One region of the Proteus sp. GOKU genome, then DNA from elsewhere that is predicted to be linked to it. Evidence: predicted binding sites of a transcription regulator. Region 1 holds the regulator's gene; each other region holds the start of a gene.
What was found. Region 1 encodes PurR, which represses purine synthesis genes. Its sites were predicted from a motif close to CANGCAAACGTTTGCNTG; they were not measured.

Region 1 (4,594 bases):
CTCAATATTTTCTAATTCAGAAAATACAAATATTTTATTCTCACTTAATGACTCATATTCAATTATCTCTAACTCCTTACAGTTATTTACCTCAGCTAACAATGCTTTTTTATCTTTAACTAAAGGATAAATATTTTTCATTTTCTGAGCTAAAAGATTACAGACCGAATCAATATCATCGCCACCAAAATAGGATAGATTTACACCAATTAACTTACCTTTATAAAATTTTAATGCATTTCTATCAGAATCTTTCTCAAACGGAGGCTCATTATTAAAAAAACAAGTGATAAGATCTTTCTCTGTTTCACACACACCATTCTTTATAAAAGGAATATCATCAATTGATCTTCCAAAATCTAATTTCAAAGGTTCATTACTTTTAAATCCAAACCCAGATAAAAATATTATCATGCCAATAGCTATAAATATTTTTTTCATATTTGTACATTCCTTTGAGAATAAATTTGTTACGATGTATCAATTGTAGTCTCTTACCCCAATCCATCCATACTAGGTGACGCGATTAAATCATATTAATAGAATAAAATTTATACTCTCTACCTTTTTTACTTATCTCATTACAAATACGCTTTTGTCACTTTACGTGCAGGCAAGAGGGATATACTCTTATGAGTATAATTAATCTATATGGCTTATAACTATAGATAAAAGATATTTAGCTGTTATTTCAGCAGATTTTTGTTAAAATAATTAGCAAAATAGTAACAACTTAGTGATTCATTTGCCTCATTCTATCAATTCAAATGATTTTGATTGAATGATTTCAGGCACAAAACCCGAAATAGATAGTTTAAAGGAGTACGCAATGTCTTTCGAATTACCAAAATTACCTTATGCGTTAGATGCTCTTGAGCCACACATCTCTAAAGAAACTTTAGAATATCACTACGGCAAACACCACCAAACCTATGTAACCAATTTAAACAATCTGGTTAAAGGTACTGATTTAGAAAGCAAATCTTTAGAAGAAATCATCAAATCTACTGACGGCGGTATCTTTAATAATGCTGCTCAAGTATGGAACCACACTTTCTACTGGAACTGCTTAGCACCCAATGCAGGTGGCGCACCAACAGGTAAAGTTGCTGATGCTATCAACAAAGCATTTGGCTCTTTTGAAGAGTTCAAAAAGCAATTTAATGATGCAGCAGCTAAAAACTTCGGTTCAGGTTGGACTTGGTTAGTGAAAAAAGCTGACGGTTCAGTTGCAATTGTTAACACCTCTAATGCTGCAACTCCAGTTTCAGGTGCAGACAAACCACTGTTAACAGTAGACGTATGGGAACATGCTTACTACATCGACTACCGTAATGCGCGCGTTAAATATTTAGAAGAGTTCTGGGCACTGGTTAACTGGTCATTTGTTGAAGCTAACCTTGCTTAATTGAGCTTGATAATCAAAGGTGAGTGATTGAGATTCATTTTTGGTGACAAAATAACAAAGGGCCTTGAGCCCTTTGTTATATTCAGATATTCGATAATCTATTATTTAAATTGATCGGATATTCTATAAAGCAGTGATTAGAACATCATAGTAGAAAATAAAACGATCATAACAAGCGCTGCTACTGCTGTACTCAAACCAAATTTCAGATCCGTATCCATCTATTTCTCCCTCAAAATGATTATAATACACATTTTTAACCATAACCTTGTCATGGTTAATTATTATCACATATCAAAATTTGCTAAAATAGCGACCAGTGCACAATTTATAACATTGATTAATACTTTCACTTTTGAGCTAGATCATACAAAATTCACAGCTAATCGCTAAATTATTGCCAGTGTTTGCCCTATGTATGACTATACTGGCAGTTAAACCATAAAATTAGATAAAAGAGACCAATGAAGGTCAGGAGTTTTCCACACCATGGCAACAATAAAAGACGTGGCAAAACGCGCAGGCGTATCAACCACGACTGTTTCTCATGTGATCAACAAAACACGTTTTGTTGCTGAGAACACACGGGCAGCAGTTTGGGCCGCTATAAAAGAATTAAATTATTCGCCTAGTGCCGTTGCGCGTAGTTTAAAAGTCAATCACACCAAATCTATTGGCCTGTTAGCCACGTCCAGTGAAGCTCCTTACTTTGCTGAAGTGATTGAAGCTGTTGAAAATAGTTGTTACAGCAAAGGCTACACACTGATTTTATGTAATTCACATAATAACCTCGATAAACAAAAAGCCTATTTAGCGATGCTGGCACAAAAACGTGTTGATGGATTATTAGTCATGTGTTCTGAATATCCCGATCACCTTCTTACTCTTTTAGAGGGCTATCGTAATATTCCAATGGTTGTCATGGATTGGGGCAAAGCGCGTGGTGACTTTACAGATACCATTATCGATAACGCTTTCCATGGTGGTTATATTGCAGGTCGTTACCTTATTGAGCGAGGCCATCGTGATATTGGTATTATCCCTGGTCCATTAGAACGAAATACAGGTGGTGGTCGCTTACAAGGTTTCTTAAAAGCCATGGAAGAAGCCAAAATCACAGTTAAAGACGAATGGATTGTACAAGGCGACTTCGAGCCAGAATCTGGCTATAAAGCCATGTACCAAATGCTAAACCAAAAACATCGCCCGACGGCTGTCTTTTGTGGTGGTGATGTGATGGCGATGGGCGCAATTTGTGCTGCAGATGAACTTGGCCTGCGTGTTCCTTTAGATATTTCTATTGTTGGCTATGACAATATTCGTAATGCACGTTATTTTACGCCTGCACTCACAACCGTTCACCAGCCAAAAGAACGTCTAGGTCAAATGGCATTATCGATGCTGCTTGATCGTATCGTCAATAAACGCGAAGACGCCCAAACAATCGAAGTTCATCCACGATTAGTTGAGCGCCGTTCAGTTGCTGACGGTCCTTTTATCGACTACCGTCGCTAATTCATATTTATTTAGCTATCTGATTTCTAGCGAAGCCATTCCTCATTTAAGGTTTGGCTATCTCCAAGATAATCTAACAACCATGTCAAAGCGGGCGATTCACTTTTATCGACCCACGTCAGGCAGCATGGGCTGTCTGGCAATGGTTGTGCCAGTTGTAAAGTCACCAGCTTACCTTGTTCAATTAAAGGTTCAGCACGGTGCCAAGGCACCATTCCAACGCATAATCCCGCTAACAAACATTCAAGCCCCATATCCCATGTCGGAACAACCATTCTGCGCTGATTATTTAGCGCCCAAGTGTCACGCTTTGGTAAACTGCGTGAGGTATCCTCTAAACATAAACTTGGATAAGGCCGCATTTCATCATCCGTTAATGGATGTTGTGCTTTCGCTAAAGGGTGATCAACATGGCAAACACAGCGCCAAGGCATAAATCCCATATCTCTAAAGCTATAACGTTCACCTATTGGTGAGGCTCTTGTTGCACCAATGGCTAAATCAACACGACCATTAACTAAGGAGTCCCATACGCCATTAAACACCTCAGGGTAGACATACAGTTCTATATCCGGAAAATGGCGGTAGAAATCGAGAATAAGTTGTTGTGTTCTTTCAGGTTTAACAATGCCATCAACTGCTATACTAAATTGACCGCGCCATCCATTAGAAACTTGTTGACAAAGATGTCGAGTGTCATTCATTTTTTTGATAACAGATCGTGCTTCTTTGATGAAAATTTTACCTGCGTCGGTTAATTCTACATCACGATGACGACGCTCAAACAAAGGAACGGCAAGCCATTCCTCTAATTGCCGAACTGTGTAACTAACGGCGGATGGCACTCTGTGCAATTCTTGAGCAGCCGAGCTAAAACTTCCTGTTCTTGCGACTGCATCAACAACTTCTAAAGAGTATTCTGACCACATAGAGTTTATTCCTTTGAAAATTTTTCACAGCATTAACCAAATATTCCCGTTTCACAAGTAAAATAGGTCTTAGTTACAATACATAAAATGTTCTACATCACATAGCATAGAAAATAAAATGAATTCTAAAACATCCACACAATCAAAAACACCTATGAGCTTTATGGTGTACCTAGCGGGTTTGAGTATGCTAGGTTACTTAGCTATTGATATGTACTTACCTGCATTTGGTATGATGCAGCGTGAACTCTCTATCAGCGAAGGTGCTATTAGTAATAGCTTAAGTATCTTTTTATTTGGTTTTGCTGTTGCTCAGTTACTTTGGGGACCACTTTCTGACAAAGTAGGTCGTAAACCTATTCTTCTTATTGGTTTAAGCCTTTTCTCTTTAGGCTGCCTTGGTATGCTGTGGGTTGAAAGTGCAACTGGCTTACTTGCTATGCGCTTCCTACAAGCTTTCGGCGTCTGCTCTGCTGCTGTTATTTGGCAAGCTCTTGTCATCGACCGTTTTGATGAATCTCGCGCTCAACACGTTTTTGCTTTAATTATGCCACTGGTTGCATTATCACCAGCACTTGCGCCTTTAATCGGTGCATCGTTATTAGATCACGGTGGCTGGCGTATGATTTTTATGCTGTTAATGGCCGTAACGTTAGTTCTCATGTTACCGACATTAATGCTAAAAAACATTAAACAAAAATCAGTTACAGATGCAAACCAATCTTCTGCGTCATTTATGACT
Region 2 (4,594 bases), 920 kb from region 1:
GCTTTCTTATCTTGAACATTTGCACTCCAGCGCCATTGATATGGGGTTAGAGCGAGTAGGCAAGGTAGGAAAAATATTAAATGTGTTACGTCCTGCACCTAAGGTAATTACTGTCTCAGGTACAAATGGGAAAGGCACAACCTGTCATATGCTAGAGTCAATCTTGATGGCATCAGGATTGAAAGTCGGCGTTTATAGCTCCCCTCATCTTGTTCGTTATACAGAACGTGTTCGTATTCAAGGCAAAGAACTGTCTGAAGATGCTTTTTGTGAAGTTTTTGCAGAAATTGAACAAGCTAGAGGCGATATCTCGCTGACCTTTTTTGAATATGGCACTCTGGCTGCGCTGAAGTTATTTCAACAAGCACAACTTGATGTTGTTATTCTTGAAGTAGGATTAGGCGGTCGATTAGATGCGACGAATATCGTTGATGCAGATATTGCTGCTATCACAAGTATTGCACTCGATCATACTGATTGGTTAGGTGCAGATAGAGAGCATATTGGTCACGAGAAAGCAGGTATTTTCCGCACTAATCACTACGCGGTTGTGGGTGAGCCAGATATGCCTCATTCTATTGCTGAAGTTGCCAATGAAAAACAGGCTAAGCTTTTCCGTCGAGGAACGGATTGGTCTTTTGTTATTGAAGGTGATCATTGGCATTGGCGTTGTGCTGATTGTGAATTTGATGCGTTGCCGATCCCTAATATTCCATTAGCTAATGCGGCGACAGCGATGGGTGTTATTCGTTGCTTGCTCAAGTCTGATGATAAAGTCAGCCAAGCAATAACACAGCAAAGTATTGTTGAAGGTATGTCTCGCGCGCAATTACCGGGTCGTTTTCAGGTAATTTCTCAACATCCTTTGGTTATCTTTGATGTGGCTCATAATCCTCATGCAGCAGGATATTTAGCGGAAAAATTATCACAATTACCACAAAAATCTGATACTCAGGTGCGTATTGTGGTTGGTATGCTGGGTGATAAAGATATTGCAGGAACATTAGCGTGCTTAACACCATTGGCTGATAGTTGGTATGTTGCTCCACTTAATGAGTTTCGTGGTGCTTCTGCGGATGTATTAGCTCAACATCTTGAAAAACCAATGGTATTTGATAGTGTTGAAAATGCATGGCAACAAGCAATGTCTGATGCTGCTCCTAACGATATTGTTGTGGTTTGTGGCTCATTTCATACTGTCGCGCATGTGATGGAACTTTTGGAAAAGGAGAGTGTGGGTGGCAAGTAAATTTCAAAATCGCTTAGTCGGTGCCGTTGTATTGGTGGCAGTAGGGGTTATTTTTTTACCTGCACTGCTTGACGGCGATAAGAAATATAACGAAGACCAGTTCGCCTCTATTCCTTTAGTACCCAAACCCGGTGATGAGCAAGAAATAGAATCTATCGCTCCGATAGAGCAAACTTCAGTGCCTTCTACTCCGTCAGAAGGCGCGTCTGAAGGTATGCTTTCTGAAGCAGTGACAGGTGTTGAGCAACCTACTGTTACAACACCTGAACCACCAGCTGTTGTACCTGTTACACCACCGGTACAACCACCACAACAGCCAACACAACAGCCAACACCTACACCAGAGCCTCCTGCTGTGGTTACGCCGCCAGTACAACCACCAGCGCCACCGGTGCAAGAAACTAAGCCACCGAAAGGCGAGGCTTGGGTTGTTCAATTAGGTGCGTTGAAAAATGCGGCGAAGGTAGAAGAAATTATTGCGAAAATGCATTTCTCAGGTTATCCGGTATACACCGTACCTGCCCGCCCAGTTGCAGGGCAAGTGACTCGAATTTATATCGGGCCTAGTGCCTCTAAGTCAGAATTACAGGCGATTTTGCCTCATTTAAAAGAGCTTACAGGCTTACAAGGTGAGGTAAGGGCATATAAGCCTTAATTTTTTCTAAACGAGTCATCAGATGAGTGATGTAACAAAGCGTTAACTTATTGCGGCGATTATGATTTTTCATATCGCCGTAAATTATTTTGAAATTAGCGAAAATTAGCATTACGCAAACGTTTTCGTTTTCTGTTAGAATGCTTCCGTATTAATGCGGAGCATCATTATTGGATAAAGAATTTATGGTCTGGATAGATTACGCCATCATTGCCATTATTGGTTTTTCCGCATTAGTCAGCCTGATCCGTGGCTTTGTTCGTGAAGCATTGTCACTCATCACCTGGGGTTGTGGTTTCTTTGTTGCTAGTCAGTTTTATCCTTATCTTGCCGTCTATTTTACCCGGTTTGAAGATGAGCTGGTTCGTAACGGGATTGCAATAGTCACGTTATTTATTGCGACACTAATTGTCGGTGCTGTTGTGAATTATGTGATTAGCTCTCTTGTTCAACGCACAGGGTTATCAGGTACAGATCGTGTATTGGGGGTCTGTTTCGGGGCTTTAAGAGGCGTGCTGATAGTTTCAGCATTACTTTTTGTTTTAGGCGCATTTACGCCTATGGCAGATAGCGCTGATTGGCAACGTTCTGAGCTTATTCCTCAATTCAACCATATTATTAGGTGGTTCTTTGACTACCTGCAAAATGCGTCAAGTTTCGTGTCGGAGAGAATATAACCTCTCCGTCTGGCTGATGAGGATCTATTCATGTGCGGTATTGTCGGTATCGCTGGAGCTAATCCAGTAAACCAATCAATTTATGATGCGTTAACGGTGTTACAACACCGAGGTCAAGATGCAGCAGGCATTGCAACGATAGACGGTAACAACGGTTTCCGTCTTCGCAAGGCTAACGGACTGGTTAAAGATGTGTTCGAAACCCGTCATATGTTGCGTTTAAAAGGTACTATCGGGATAGGGCATGTCCGTTATCCAACAGCGGGTAGTTCTAGTGCATCAGAAGCGCAGCCTTTTTATGTGAATTCACCTTTTGGTATTACGTTGGCGCATAATGGTAATTTAACCAATGCGCATTTGTTACGTCGCCAATTATTTGAAACAGCGCGTCGCCATATCAATACCACCTCTGATTCTGAAATTCTGCTTAATGTATTGGCATATGAATTAGACCGTTTTGACCATTTCCCTCTTGAACCTGATAATATTTTTGCAGCCGTTGCGGCAATGCATAAAAAACTCCGCGGTGCTTATGCTTGTGTTGCTTTGATCATCGGTCATGGTTTATTGGCTTTTCGTGATCCCTTTGGTATTCGTCCTTTAGTATTAGGTAAACGTACCTTAGAAGATGGCCGCCATGAATATATGGTCGCATCTGAAAGTGTTGCACTTGATACTTTAGGTTTTGAATTCTTACGTGATGTTGCACCGGGTGAAGCCGTTTATATCACAGAGCAAGGGCAACTCTTTACTCGCCAATGTGCTGAAAATCCGCAATTAATGCCTTGTTTATTTGAGTATGTTTACTTTGCTCGCCCCGATTCCTTTATCGATAAAATTTCGGTTTATAATGCACGTTTACGCATGGGGCAGAAATTAGGCGCTAAAATTGCGAAAGAGTGGGATGATTTACACATTGATGTTGTGATCCCAATTCCTGAAACATCTTGTGATATTGCCTTAGAAATTGCGCATATTCTCAATAAACCTTATCGCCAAGGCTTTGTAAAAAATCGCTATGTTGGCCGTACTTTTATTATGCCGGGTCAGCAAGAGCGTCGTAAGTCAGTTAGACGTAAACTGAATGCAAATCGCGCAGAGTTTCGTGATAAAAATGTTCTGTTGATTGATGACTCTATTGTACGTGGCACAACATCAGAACAAATCGTCGAGCTTGCAAGAGAAGCAGGTGCGAAGAAAGTCTATTTTGCATCAGCGGCACCAGAAGTTCGCTTCCCTAATGTGTATGGTATTGATATGCCAAATGCCAATGAGCTTATTGCTCATGGGCGTGAAGTGGATGAAATTCGTAAATTAATTGGTGCTGATGGGCTTATTTTCCAAGATCTCACTGATTTAATTGCCGCAGTACAAGAAGAGAATCCTGATATTAATCAGTTTGAATGTTCTGTATTTGACGGTGTTTATATTACGAAAGATATCGACCAAGATTATTTAGATTACTTAGAAAATCTACGTCGTGATGATGAACATAAAATTCGTGATCAGAATGAAATAGAAAATTTGGAAATCTATAACGAAGGCTAATTTTTCGGTAAGATATCCCCCTTATAAAGCGTCGATGCCAGCGTGTTCTGCATCGACGCTTGTTTTTTGAGGGTTAATCATCATAATGATTAACAAAGGTATATATTCTGAGGATCATAATGAAAAAGCTGATAGTTGGGCTAACAGGTGCCAGTGGTGCAATTTACGGTATACGTTTATTAGAGATACTAAAATCAGTGCCATCAGTTGAAACACATTTAGTGATTAGCCAAGCTGCACGCCGTACTATTTCATTAGAAACCGATTATTCGCTAAAAGATATTCATGCTTTAGCGGATGTGATTTATGATGATCGCGATATTGGCGCATCTATCTCTTCAGGATCGTTTCGCGTCAATGGAATGGTTATATTACCTTGCTCAATCAAAAGCCTGTCAGGCATTGTTCATAGCTATACAGATACCTTAGTGACTCGCGCTGCGGATGTGGTATTAAAAGAAGGGC
Region 3 (4,594 bases), 1.0 Mb from region 1:
GTTGCATCACATTGAAGAACTGTTTCAACTGCTCAACATCACGAAGATCTGCCGCTTTTTGGCCTAATTGACGATAAACTTGTGCTAGTGCCGTTGCACCTAATGCGTTATGACCATTGCCCAAATCAATCAAATACAAGCGGTTTCCTGCTTGTGTTGATAATTCAGGTGTCACTGTTTTACGCACATCTTCAACACGAGAGAATGCCGTAATAACTAAAGACAACGGAGAAGTAACCTCTTTGGTTTTCCCATCTTTATCTTGCCAGCGTGTCTTCATTGACATCGAATCTTTGCCCACAGGAATAGTAATGCCTAACTCTGGGCATAATTCTTCACCAATGGCTTTTACTGCGTCATATAAACCCGCATCTTCACCCGGATGACCTGCTGCTGACATCCAGTTAGCCGAAAGCTTAATACGATTAAGCGCTTCTACATCACAACCTGCCATGTTCGTTAGTGCTTCACCGACAGCCATACGTGCAGATGCTGCAAAATCTAACAGTGCAATCGGTGCTCGTTCACCAATAGACATCGCTTCGCCATAATAGCTATCTAATGTTGCTGTGGTAACAGCACAGTTAGCAACAGGAATTTGCCAAGGCCCAACCATCTGATCACGCGCAACCATACCCGTTACAGTACGGTCACCAATAGTAATTAAGAAGGTTTTTTCAGCAACGGCAGGTAAATGAAGAACACGATAAACGGCATCTTTTAAATCAATATCTTTACGAGAGAGATACTCACCTTCTGTTTTCAGTGATTTTACATCACGCAACATTTTAGGTGCTTTACCTAATAATATGTCTAATGGCATATCAATCGGTTTATTATCAAAGTGTGTATCGTTTAATACTAATTCACGCTCTTGCGTTGCTTCACCAATCACGGCATAAGGCGCTCTTTCACGCTGACATAACGCATCAAATAGAGGCATTTTTTCTGGCGATACCGCTAGCACATAACGTTCTTGAGACTCATTACACCAGATCTCAAGTGGGCTCATACCCGGTTCATCATTAAGAACATCACGTAATTCAAAACGACCACCACGACCGCCATCATTGACTAGTTCAGGCATTGCATTAGAAAGACCACCAGCACCAACGTCATGAATAAATAAGATCGGGTTATCGTCACCTAATTGCCAACAGCGGTCGATAACTTCTTGGCAACGGCGTTCCATTTCTGGGTTATCACGCTGAACAGAGGCAAAATCTAAATCCGCATCTGATTGACCGGATGTCATAGAAGAAGCAGCACCCCCACCAAGACCGATATTCATTGAAGGTCCGCCAAGTACAATCAACTTAGCACCAACTGTGATTTCACCTTTTTGTACGTGATCTTCACGAATATTACCAATACCACCTGCTAGCATTATGGGTTTATGGTAACCGCGAATTTCAACACCATTGTGGCTATTAACTTGTTCTTCATAGGTTCTGAAATAGCCTAGTAATGCAGGGCGACCAAATTCATTATTAAATGCTGCACCACCTAATGGACCTTCAGTCATGATGTCTAATGCATTAACAATGCGCTCTGGCTTACCAAAATCTTCTTCCCAAGGCTGCTCAAACCCAGGAATACGTAGGTTAGAAACTGAAAATCCTACTAAACCCGCTTTAGGTTTTGCACCACGTCCAGTTGCACCTTCATCGCGAATTTCACCACCAGAACCCGTTGCCGCTCCCGGCCAAGGTGAAATAGCCGTTGGGTGGTTGTGTGTTTCTACTTTCATCAAGATATGTACAGGTTCTTGATGATAGTGATAATGCCCTTTTTCTGTATCAGGATAAAAACGTCCCGCCACAGAGCCTTCCATTACCGCTGCATTATCTTTATAAGCTGACATGACATAGTCAGGCGTTTGCTCAAACGTATTTTTAATCATTTTAAATAATGATTTATCTTGAGCCTTACCATCGATAATCCAATCAGCATTAAATATTTTGTGTCGGCAGTGTTCAGAGTTAGCTTGTGCAAACATGTAAAGCTCAACATCTGTTGGATTACGTTGTAAGCGGTTAAATGCATCGACTAAGTAATCAACTTCATCGTCTGCAAGTGCTAACCCCATTTCGATATTCGCTTTTACTAATGCATCTTTGCCTTTTGCAAGCACATCAATAGTTTTTAGTGGTGCCGGAGTTTGCTCGGCAAAAAGTGCATTTACATCTTGATAATTGAAGAAGATGGTTTCCATCATTCGATCATGAATAAAACCATAAAGTTGTTGCCACTGAATATCTGTCATCGTACCGCATTCAATAAAGTAGGCGATACCACGTTCAATTCTAACAACCTTGGCTAAACCACAGTTATGTACAATATCTGTCGCTTTAGAAGACCAAGGTGAAATTGTTCCCGGGCGAGGCGTAACAACTCGCATTTCCCCAACAGGCTCATGTTCTGTTAATGAAGGCCCATAATGCAGTAGTTGACGTAATTTAATTTGATCATCTTCTGATAACTGCCCTTCCACTTTCGCGAAATGGACAAATTCCGCGTATATACCTTGTACAGGAAGATCATTTTCCTGACATAGAGTGAGTAATTTATTGATACGAAATGCGGATAAAGCGGGGGAGCCACGCAGGATTTCCATAGTATTGAGTTCTCTCTTTTAGCAGCTAGCCTGATCAGTCATTCAGGGGAAACGCGCCTAGTATAATAGAATAACCGCTCAGACGAAACCGTTTGCGTGAACAAAATAACGGCATTTAACTTAGAGTGTTTTAATGATTAATTGGTGTAATCAAGTTGCGTCTTGCCAATATGTTAAGCAAAATGCTCGATTACTGGAAATTTATCCATGTTAAAATGACGATTTTACACACAACAATAAACAACGTTAACGAGAACCAACCTATTGAATAATATAAGGATAAACTATTTCGTTATCGTTATCATAGCGCTCTTTTCAGCGGCTATTATCGCGTTGAATATTACATGGCCGGATAGGCAAAAAGCGCAGATAAATAAGATTTTATCTCGTGGTGAGTTAAGAATTAGTACGATACCTTCACCATTGATAACGATGAACGATAAAAAGGACCCCGTAGGTTTCGATTATGAATTAGTGAAACGCTTTGCAGATTACCTAGGCGTGAAACTTGTCGTTAATATGCGGACAAATATCAACCAAATGTTTGATGATTTGGAGAATAATAAAGCTGACTTTATCGCTGCCGGATTACTTTACAATAAAGAGAGATTAGAAACGACACGCAGTGGCCCTGCTTACTTTTCAGTTTCTCAACAGCTTATTTATCGTAAAGGGACATTAAGACCACGTAGCTTTGATGCGTTAGATGGGCGTCTTGTTGTCACTGCTGGCTCTGCTCATGCAAGCTTATTGCGAACACTAAAAGAGACGCAATATCCCGAACTTGAATGGGAAGAATCAGATAATCAGACAACCTCACAACTACTAGAAGCCTTATCGGAAGGTAAAATAACCTATGTATTAGCAGACTCAATCAGTGTTGCTGTACAACAGCGCATTCATCCTAATGTTGCTGTAGGATTTGAAGTCACTGAAAGTCGTCCACTAACATGGTATCTGCCAGATGGTGAAGATAATAGCTTATATGCAGCGATGCTCGATTACTTTAATCAATTATCTCAAGAAGATGTATTAGCAAGACTTGAAGAAAAGTATTTTGGCCATGTAGGTACGTTTGATTACTTCGATACTATCTCTTTTATTACAGCGATAGATTCTATTTTGCCAAATTATCAGCCTCTTTTTGAAAAGTATGCAGATACCTTCGATTGGCGCTTATTGGCAGCGATGGCATGGCAAGAATCACATTGGGATCCTCATGCTACATCACCAACGGGTGTTAGAGGGTTGATGATGTTAACTCGCCCTACTGCATCAAGTATGGGTGTTACTGACAGGCTTGATCCTGAAGAAAGTGTTCGAGGAGGAGCGCAATATCTTAAACATCTTCTTTCGCGCTTACCCGATTCTATCCCTGAAGATGAAAGAATTTGGTTTGCATTAGCAGCATATAATATGGGATTTGGCCATATGCTTGATGCCAGAAGGCTTACTGAGCAACAAAATGCCGATCCTGACAGTTGGCTAGATGTAAAATCAAGATTACCTCTACTTAGCCAAAAGAAATATTATGCTGACCTCCCTTACGGCTATGCCAGAGGCCATGAGGCTTATCGCTACGTTGAAAACATTCGACGATATCAGCTCAGCCTTGTCGGTTACCTTCAAGCCAAAGAGAGCAAAAATAAAATATTATCTAAAGATAAAGAGAGTGATAACGATGAAGAACAAGAAAGATCATCATTGTCATTAACTCAAGATATGGCTTATCAATAATTTTTGATATTAAAAACAGTCTATTAAACAACATAGCCTCTTTTACAGAGGCTTATTTATTTCCCTTCTACTATTCAATAATCATTCCAACCATTAAAAGCAATCCCTAAATTAATATTTTCTTAATATTAAAAATTGTTACATTTTTTCATCCCATTTTTTACCCAAAATAGGAAAAATACATGTGTTAAAAAATGTAACACTCATTAGTTAAAACACTCAGCTAATGAGTAAATTGTA
Region 4 (4,594 bases), 990 kb from region 1:
AGGCATTTCAGAAGAAATTAAGATGATGCTTAATCCTTCTTGTTTAAATTTATTAATTAGCTGATAAATTTCTTTTTTAGCGCCCACATCAACGCCACGAGTGGGTTCATCAAGAATAAGTACTTTAGGGCGAGTCATTAGGCCTCTTGCGATAGCCACTTTTTGTTGATTTCCCCCTGATAAGAAACCGATGGTTTGATCCATTGAAGGGGTTTTTATATTGAATAATTTAATAAAATCGCCAACAGTGAGTTGCTCTTCTTTATGATTAAGCACACCCATACCGCGGCTAAAATAGCGTAGTGCAGTCAGAGACATATTTTCTTTCACCGACATACCGAGCACTAAACCATCACGCTTTCTATCTTCAGAGATGTAAACAATGCCTTGTTCTAAACCTTCAGCCGGCTTTTTGATTTGGCAGGGTTTACCATCTAACTCAACGGTGCCATTGGTTTTGGGTAATGCGCCGTAGATAATTTTCATTAATTCAGTACGACCCGCACCCATTAAACCTGAAATACCAAGAATTTCGCTTTCATGTAATGAGAAACTGACATCATGAACATCTTCGCCGCTGAGGTTAATGACATTGAGTTTGGTTTTACCTTGAGGGATATTAATACGAGGGTATTGGTCTTCTAACTTACGACCAACCATCATTTCAATCAGAGTGTCTTCTTTTAATGAGGCGACAGGTTTTTCACCAATAAACTGACCGTCTCGCAGTACAGTCACGTCATCGCAAATCTCAAAGATCTCTTTTAAACGATGCGAGATATAAACAATGCCGCAACCTTGATCTCTTAGTTCACGAATAACACTAAATAGCGATTCAGTTTCAGTGTCAGTTAATGCGTCTGTTGGTTCATCCATAATAATGACTTTGGAACCAAAACTAAGCACCTTGGCGATTTCTACCATTTGCTGATCACCAATCGATAATTCAGACACTAAACGGTGACTGCTGTAAGCAAGGTTTAATCGGGCTAATAACTTATCGGCTTCTGCATACATTTTCTTCCAGTCAATGGCGCCAAAAGCACGCGTAAATTCACGACCTAGGAAAATATTCTCTGCGATGGTCAATTCAGGAATAAGGTTAAGCTCTTGGTGAATAATACCTATTCCTGCTTCTTGAGAAGATTTGGGACCATTAAAAGCACAACTTTCACCTTGATAAATCACTTCGCCAGCATCTTTTTTATAGATCCCAGTGAGTACTTTCATCAGTGTTGATTTTCCTGCGCCATTTTCACCGACTAAAGCCATTACTCGACCAGGGTAAATTCGTAATGTAGCGCCGGATAGTGCTTTTACACCGGGGAATGACTTATCAATATCTTTAAGTTCAAGTAAAGGTTCCATATTGTCCTCAAAAAGTCACACCAGAAAACAACACAATATTGGCATAAGGCGTACATTCACCGGTTCTAATAACAGCTTTATTTTCAGTAAGTTGCTTTTTGAATGCTTCATGTGAAACATACATTATTTGAATAGACTTCTTCTGCTCTTGCTCTAATAAATAGAGATAAGAGAGGATTTCATTAAAAAGAGAGGGATTGATGGTTTTAATTTCTTCCGCCAGCATCACGGCCTCGACTTGCATCTCATGAGTGATTGTTTGCAACACGGACATAAAGTCCGGAATACCCTGAGTGAGAGCAAGATCAATACGTTCAACAGAGGAGGGAATAGGTAATCCGGCATCTGCAATAGTGATTTTGTCAGTGTGTCCTAAACGTGAAATTACACTCGAAATAGGACTATTAAGTAATACACCTTTTTTCATGTTTCCTCCTCAGCGAAACGTTTCGCTGTCTACATAGTAGAAAAGAAAGGCGGGAAAACAAGTTTGATTTATTCATATTGTGAGCATGATCGAAACGTTTCGTTGGCAAACAAAAAGAAAGAAAAATATAACTGATTGAATAAATTAACGCTGAATGGATTCAATAAGGAAAGTGGTTATTTTCAGTGAATTTCATAAAAATGTGATGATGGACAAGATTATAATTGAAGAAAATATGAGGTGTGAAAGCGTGAACCAGTATATAAAAGTAGACAAATTTTAGCTTAGAAAATACATTAACCTCTCCTATAGTTAATTAGGAGAGGTTATTTTAAATCATTTTAATTCAATTAGTTAGCTTGATAGGCTTTAATTGATTTTTCGATACCGTCTGCATCTAAACCTAAGTCAGTTCTGATCTCTTCTTGTCCACCTTGTGGTACAAATAGATCAGGTATACCTAAGTTTAAGACAGGTACTAAGCAACGTTCTTGCATCAGTAATTCATTAACACCACTGCCAGCGCCACCCATAATCGCATTCTCTTCTAACGTTACCAACATATCATGTTGCTCTGCCAGAGAAAGGATAAGGGATTTATCAAGAGGTTTGATAAAACGCATATCAGCCACAGTTGCATCAAGTTTTTCAGCGACTTCTAACGCTTCAGGCAGTAATGTACCAAAGTTTAGAATAGCAATGCCTTTACCTTGGCGACGAATAATGCCTTTACCCATAGGCAATGGACTGAGTGGTTGTAATTGCGCACCAACACTAGAGCCTCTTGGGTAACGTACTGCAACAGGGCCATCTTGATAGTGATAACCCGTGTGAAGCATTTGGCGACACTCATTTTCATCACTTGGTGCCATAATGACCATATTAGGAATACAGCGTAAGAATGAGAGATCGAAAGCACCTTGGTGAGTTTGACCATCTGCTCCCACAATACCACCACGATCAATAGCAAATAAAACAGGCAGTTTTTGAATGGCAATATCGTGGATCACTTGATCGTAAGCGCGTTGTAAGAATGTTGAGTAGATAGCAACAATAGGCTTATAACCACCAATTGCTAAACCTGCTGCAAAGGTAACGGCGTGTTGTTCTGCGATCGCAACATCAAAGTATTGTGATGGGTATTCTTTTGAGAAACGCACCATACCAGAGCCTTCACGCATAGCAGGGGTAATTGCCATGAGTTTTGGATCGGTTGAGGCTTCTTCACATAACCAGTCACCAAAAATTTTAGAAAATGTAGGTCGTGCATTAGGGCTTTTAGGTAATGTACCTGCTTGTGGATCAAACTTAGGTACAGCATGCCAGCTAATAGGATCACGTTCAGCAGGTGCATATCCACGACCTTTCTTAGTCATAATATGCAGGAGTTGAGGACCTTTTAGATCACGCATATTAGCGAGTGTTTGCACTAACGCAATAACATCATGACCATCAACTGGACCGATATAATTAAAGCCCAATTCTTCAAACATGGTGCCGGGAACAACCATGCCTTTAATATGTTCTTCTGTCTTTTTCAGTAATTCTTTAATCGGTGGAATACCAGAAAAGACCTTTTTTCCACCTTCACGTAAGGTGGTATACAGTTTGCCTGATAACAATTGTGCAAGATGATTATTCAATGCACCAACGTTTTCGGAGATTGACATCTCGTTGTCATTAAGTACAACGAGCATATCTGGCTCAATATCACCTGCGTGGTTCATTGCTTCAAAAGCCATACCCGCAGTAATTGCACCATCACCAATCACACAAACTGTTTTTCTGTTCAGCTTTTCTTGTTCAGCTGCAACAGCCATACCTAAACCTGCACTAATAGAGGTTGAAGAGTGACCGACACAAAGTTTGTCGTATTCACTCTCTTCTCGCCAAGGGAAGGGGTGTAACCCATTTTTTTGGCGGATAGTATCAATGCGGTCACGGCGACCTGTTAAGATCTTATGGGGATAGGCTTGATGACCCACATCCCAAATAAGATTATCAAAAGGGGTTTTATAGACGTAATGAAGAGCAACCGTTAACTCAATAGCACCTAAACCTGAGGCGAAGTGACCACTTGAGCGGCTGACACTGTTAAGAAGAAATAGCCTTAGCTCATCACAGAGTTTAGGTAAACTCTCTTTTGGTAATAGGCGCAAATCTTCTGGTGTTTCAACCAACGCCAATGTGGGATATTTTTCGATATCAATGCTCATGTGATGCCTATTAATTAATCACTTGTAATAGGGAAAGAACAGGTAAGCTGCTCTCTTTATTTTTTATTAGTTTTTCCGTTCGACGATAAAACTCGCTAATTGTTTAAGCGTGGTCGTATCGTACTCGTATTGCTCAAGAAACGCTAAGGCATCCAGTGCTTCGTTATACAATTCCTGTGCTTTCTTTTGAGCTTGCTCTAACCCAAGAAGTGCAGGATATGTGCTTTTTCCTGACTCTTGGTCGCTACCTTGACGCTTTCCTGTTTCTTCAGTACTGCCAATGACATCTAAAATGTCATCTTGTACCTGAAATGCAAGGCCAATAGAGTGGGCATATTTATCTAATGCGGGTAATACATCGTGACCTTTTGAGCCAGCACTAAATGCGCCTAAGCGAACAGCCGCACGAATTAATGCACCTGTCTTGTGTAAATGGATTTTTTCAAGAGATGCGAGATCAATGGATTTATCTTCGGCTTCAAGATCAAGAGCTTGACCACCACACATACCAGCAAGCCCGCTGGCTGTTGCTAATTCAGCAATCATTGCAACCCGATCACTCATTGCAACATCAGGCATTGGA

Region 2: a site for PurR is predicted at 2,017-2,034, ahead of cvpA (colicin V production protein). Genes of this name have one in related genera too.
Region 3: a site for PurR is predicted at 2,699-2,716, ahead of purL (phosphoribosylformylglycinamidine synthase). Genes of this name have one in related genera too.
Region 4: a site for PurR is predicted at 1,806-1,823, ahead of rbsD (D-ribose pyranase). Genes of this name have one in related genera too.

The regions. Positions count from the first base shown of each region.
Region 1 covers NZ_CP034105.1:1,752,935-1,757,528, reverse strand. Annotated here, with positions in the region: gene EHE21_RS08165 (hypothetical protein) at 1-441, opposite strand, end outside; gene sodB (superoxide dismutase [Fe]) at 830-1,408, shown strand; gene EHE21_RS19045 (YnhF family membrane protein) at 1,546-1,629, opposite strand; gene purR (HTH-type transcriptional repressor PurR) at 1,898-2,923, shown strand; gene punR (DNA-binding transcriptional activator PunR) at 2,950-3,852, opposite strand; gene punC (purine nucleoside transporter PunC) at 3,971-4,594, shown strand, end outside.
Region 2 covers NZ_CP034105.1:2,671,632-2,676,225, reverse strand. Annotated here, with positions in the region: gene folC (bifunctional tetrahydrofolate synthase/dihydrofolate synthase) at 1-1,249, shown strand, start outside; gene dedD (cell division protein DedD) at 1,239-1,904, shown strand; gene cvpA (colicin V production protein) at 2,090-2,581, shown strand; gene purF (amidophosphoribosyltransferase) at 2,612-4,129, shown strand; gene EHE21_RS12475 (UbiX family flavin prenyltransferase) at 4,249-4,594, shown strand, end outside.
Region 3 covers NZ_CP034105.1:2,784,517-2,789,110, forward strand. Annotated here, with positions in the region: gene purL (phosphoribosylformylglycinamidine synthase) at 1-2,617, opposite strand, end outside; gene mltF (membrane-bound lytic murein transglycosylase MltF) at 2,882-4,354, shown strand.
Region 4 covers NZ_CP034105.1:763,244-767,837, forward strand. Annotated here, with positions in the region: gene rbsA (ribose ABC transporter ATP-binding protein RbsA) at 1-1,368, opposite strand, end outside; gene rbsD (D-ribose pyranase) at 1,376-1,795, opposite strand; gene dxs (1-deoxy-D-xylulose-5-phosphate synthase) at 2,146-4,011, opposite strand; gene ispA ((2E,6E)-farnesyl diphosphate synthase) at 4,078-4,594, opposite strand, start outside.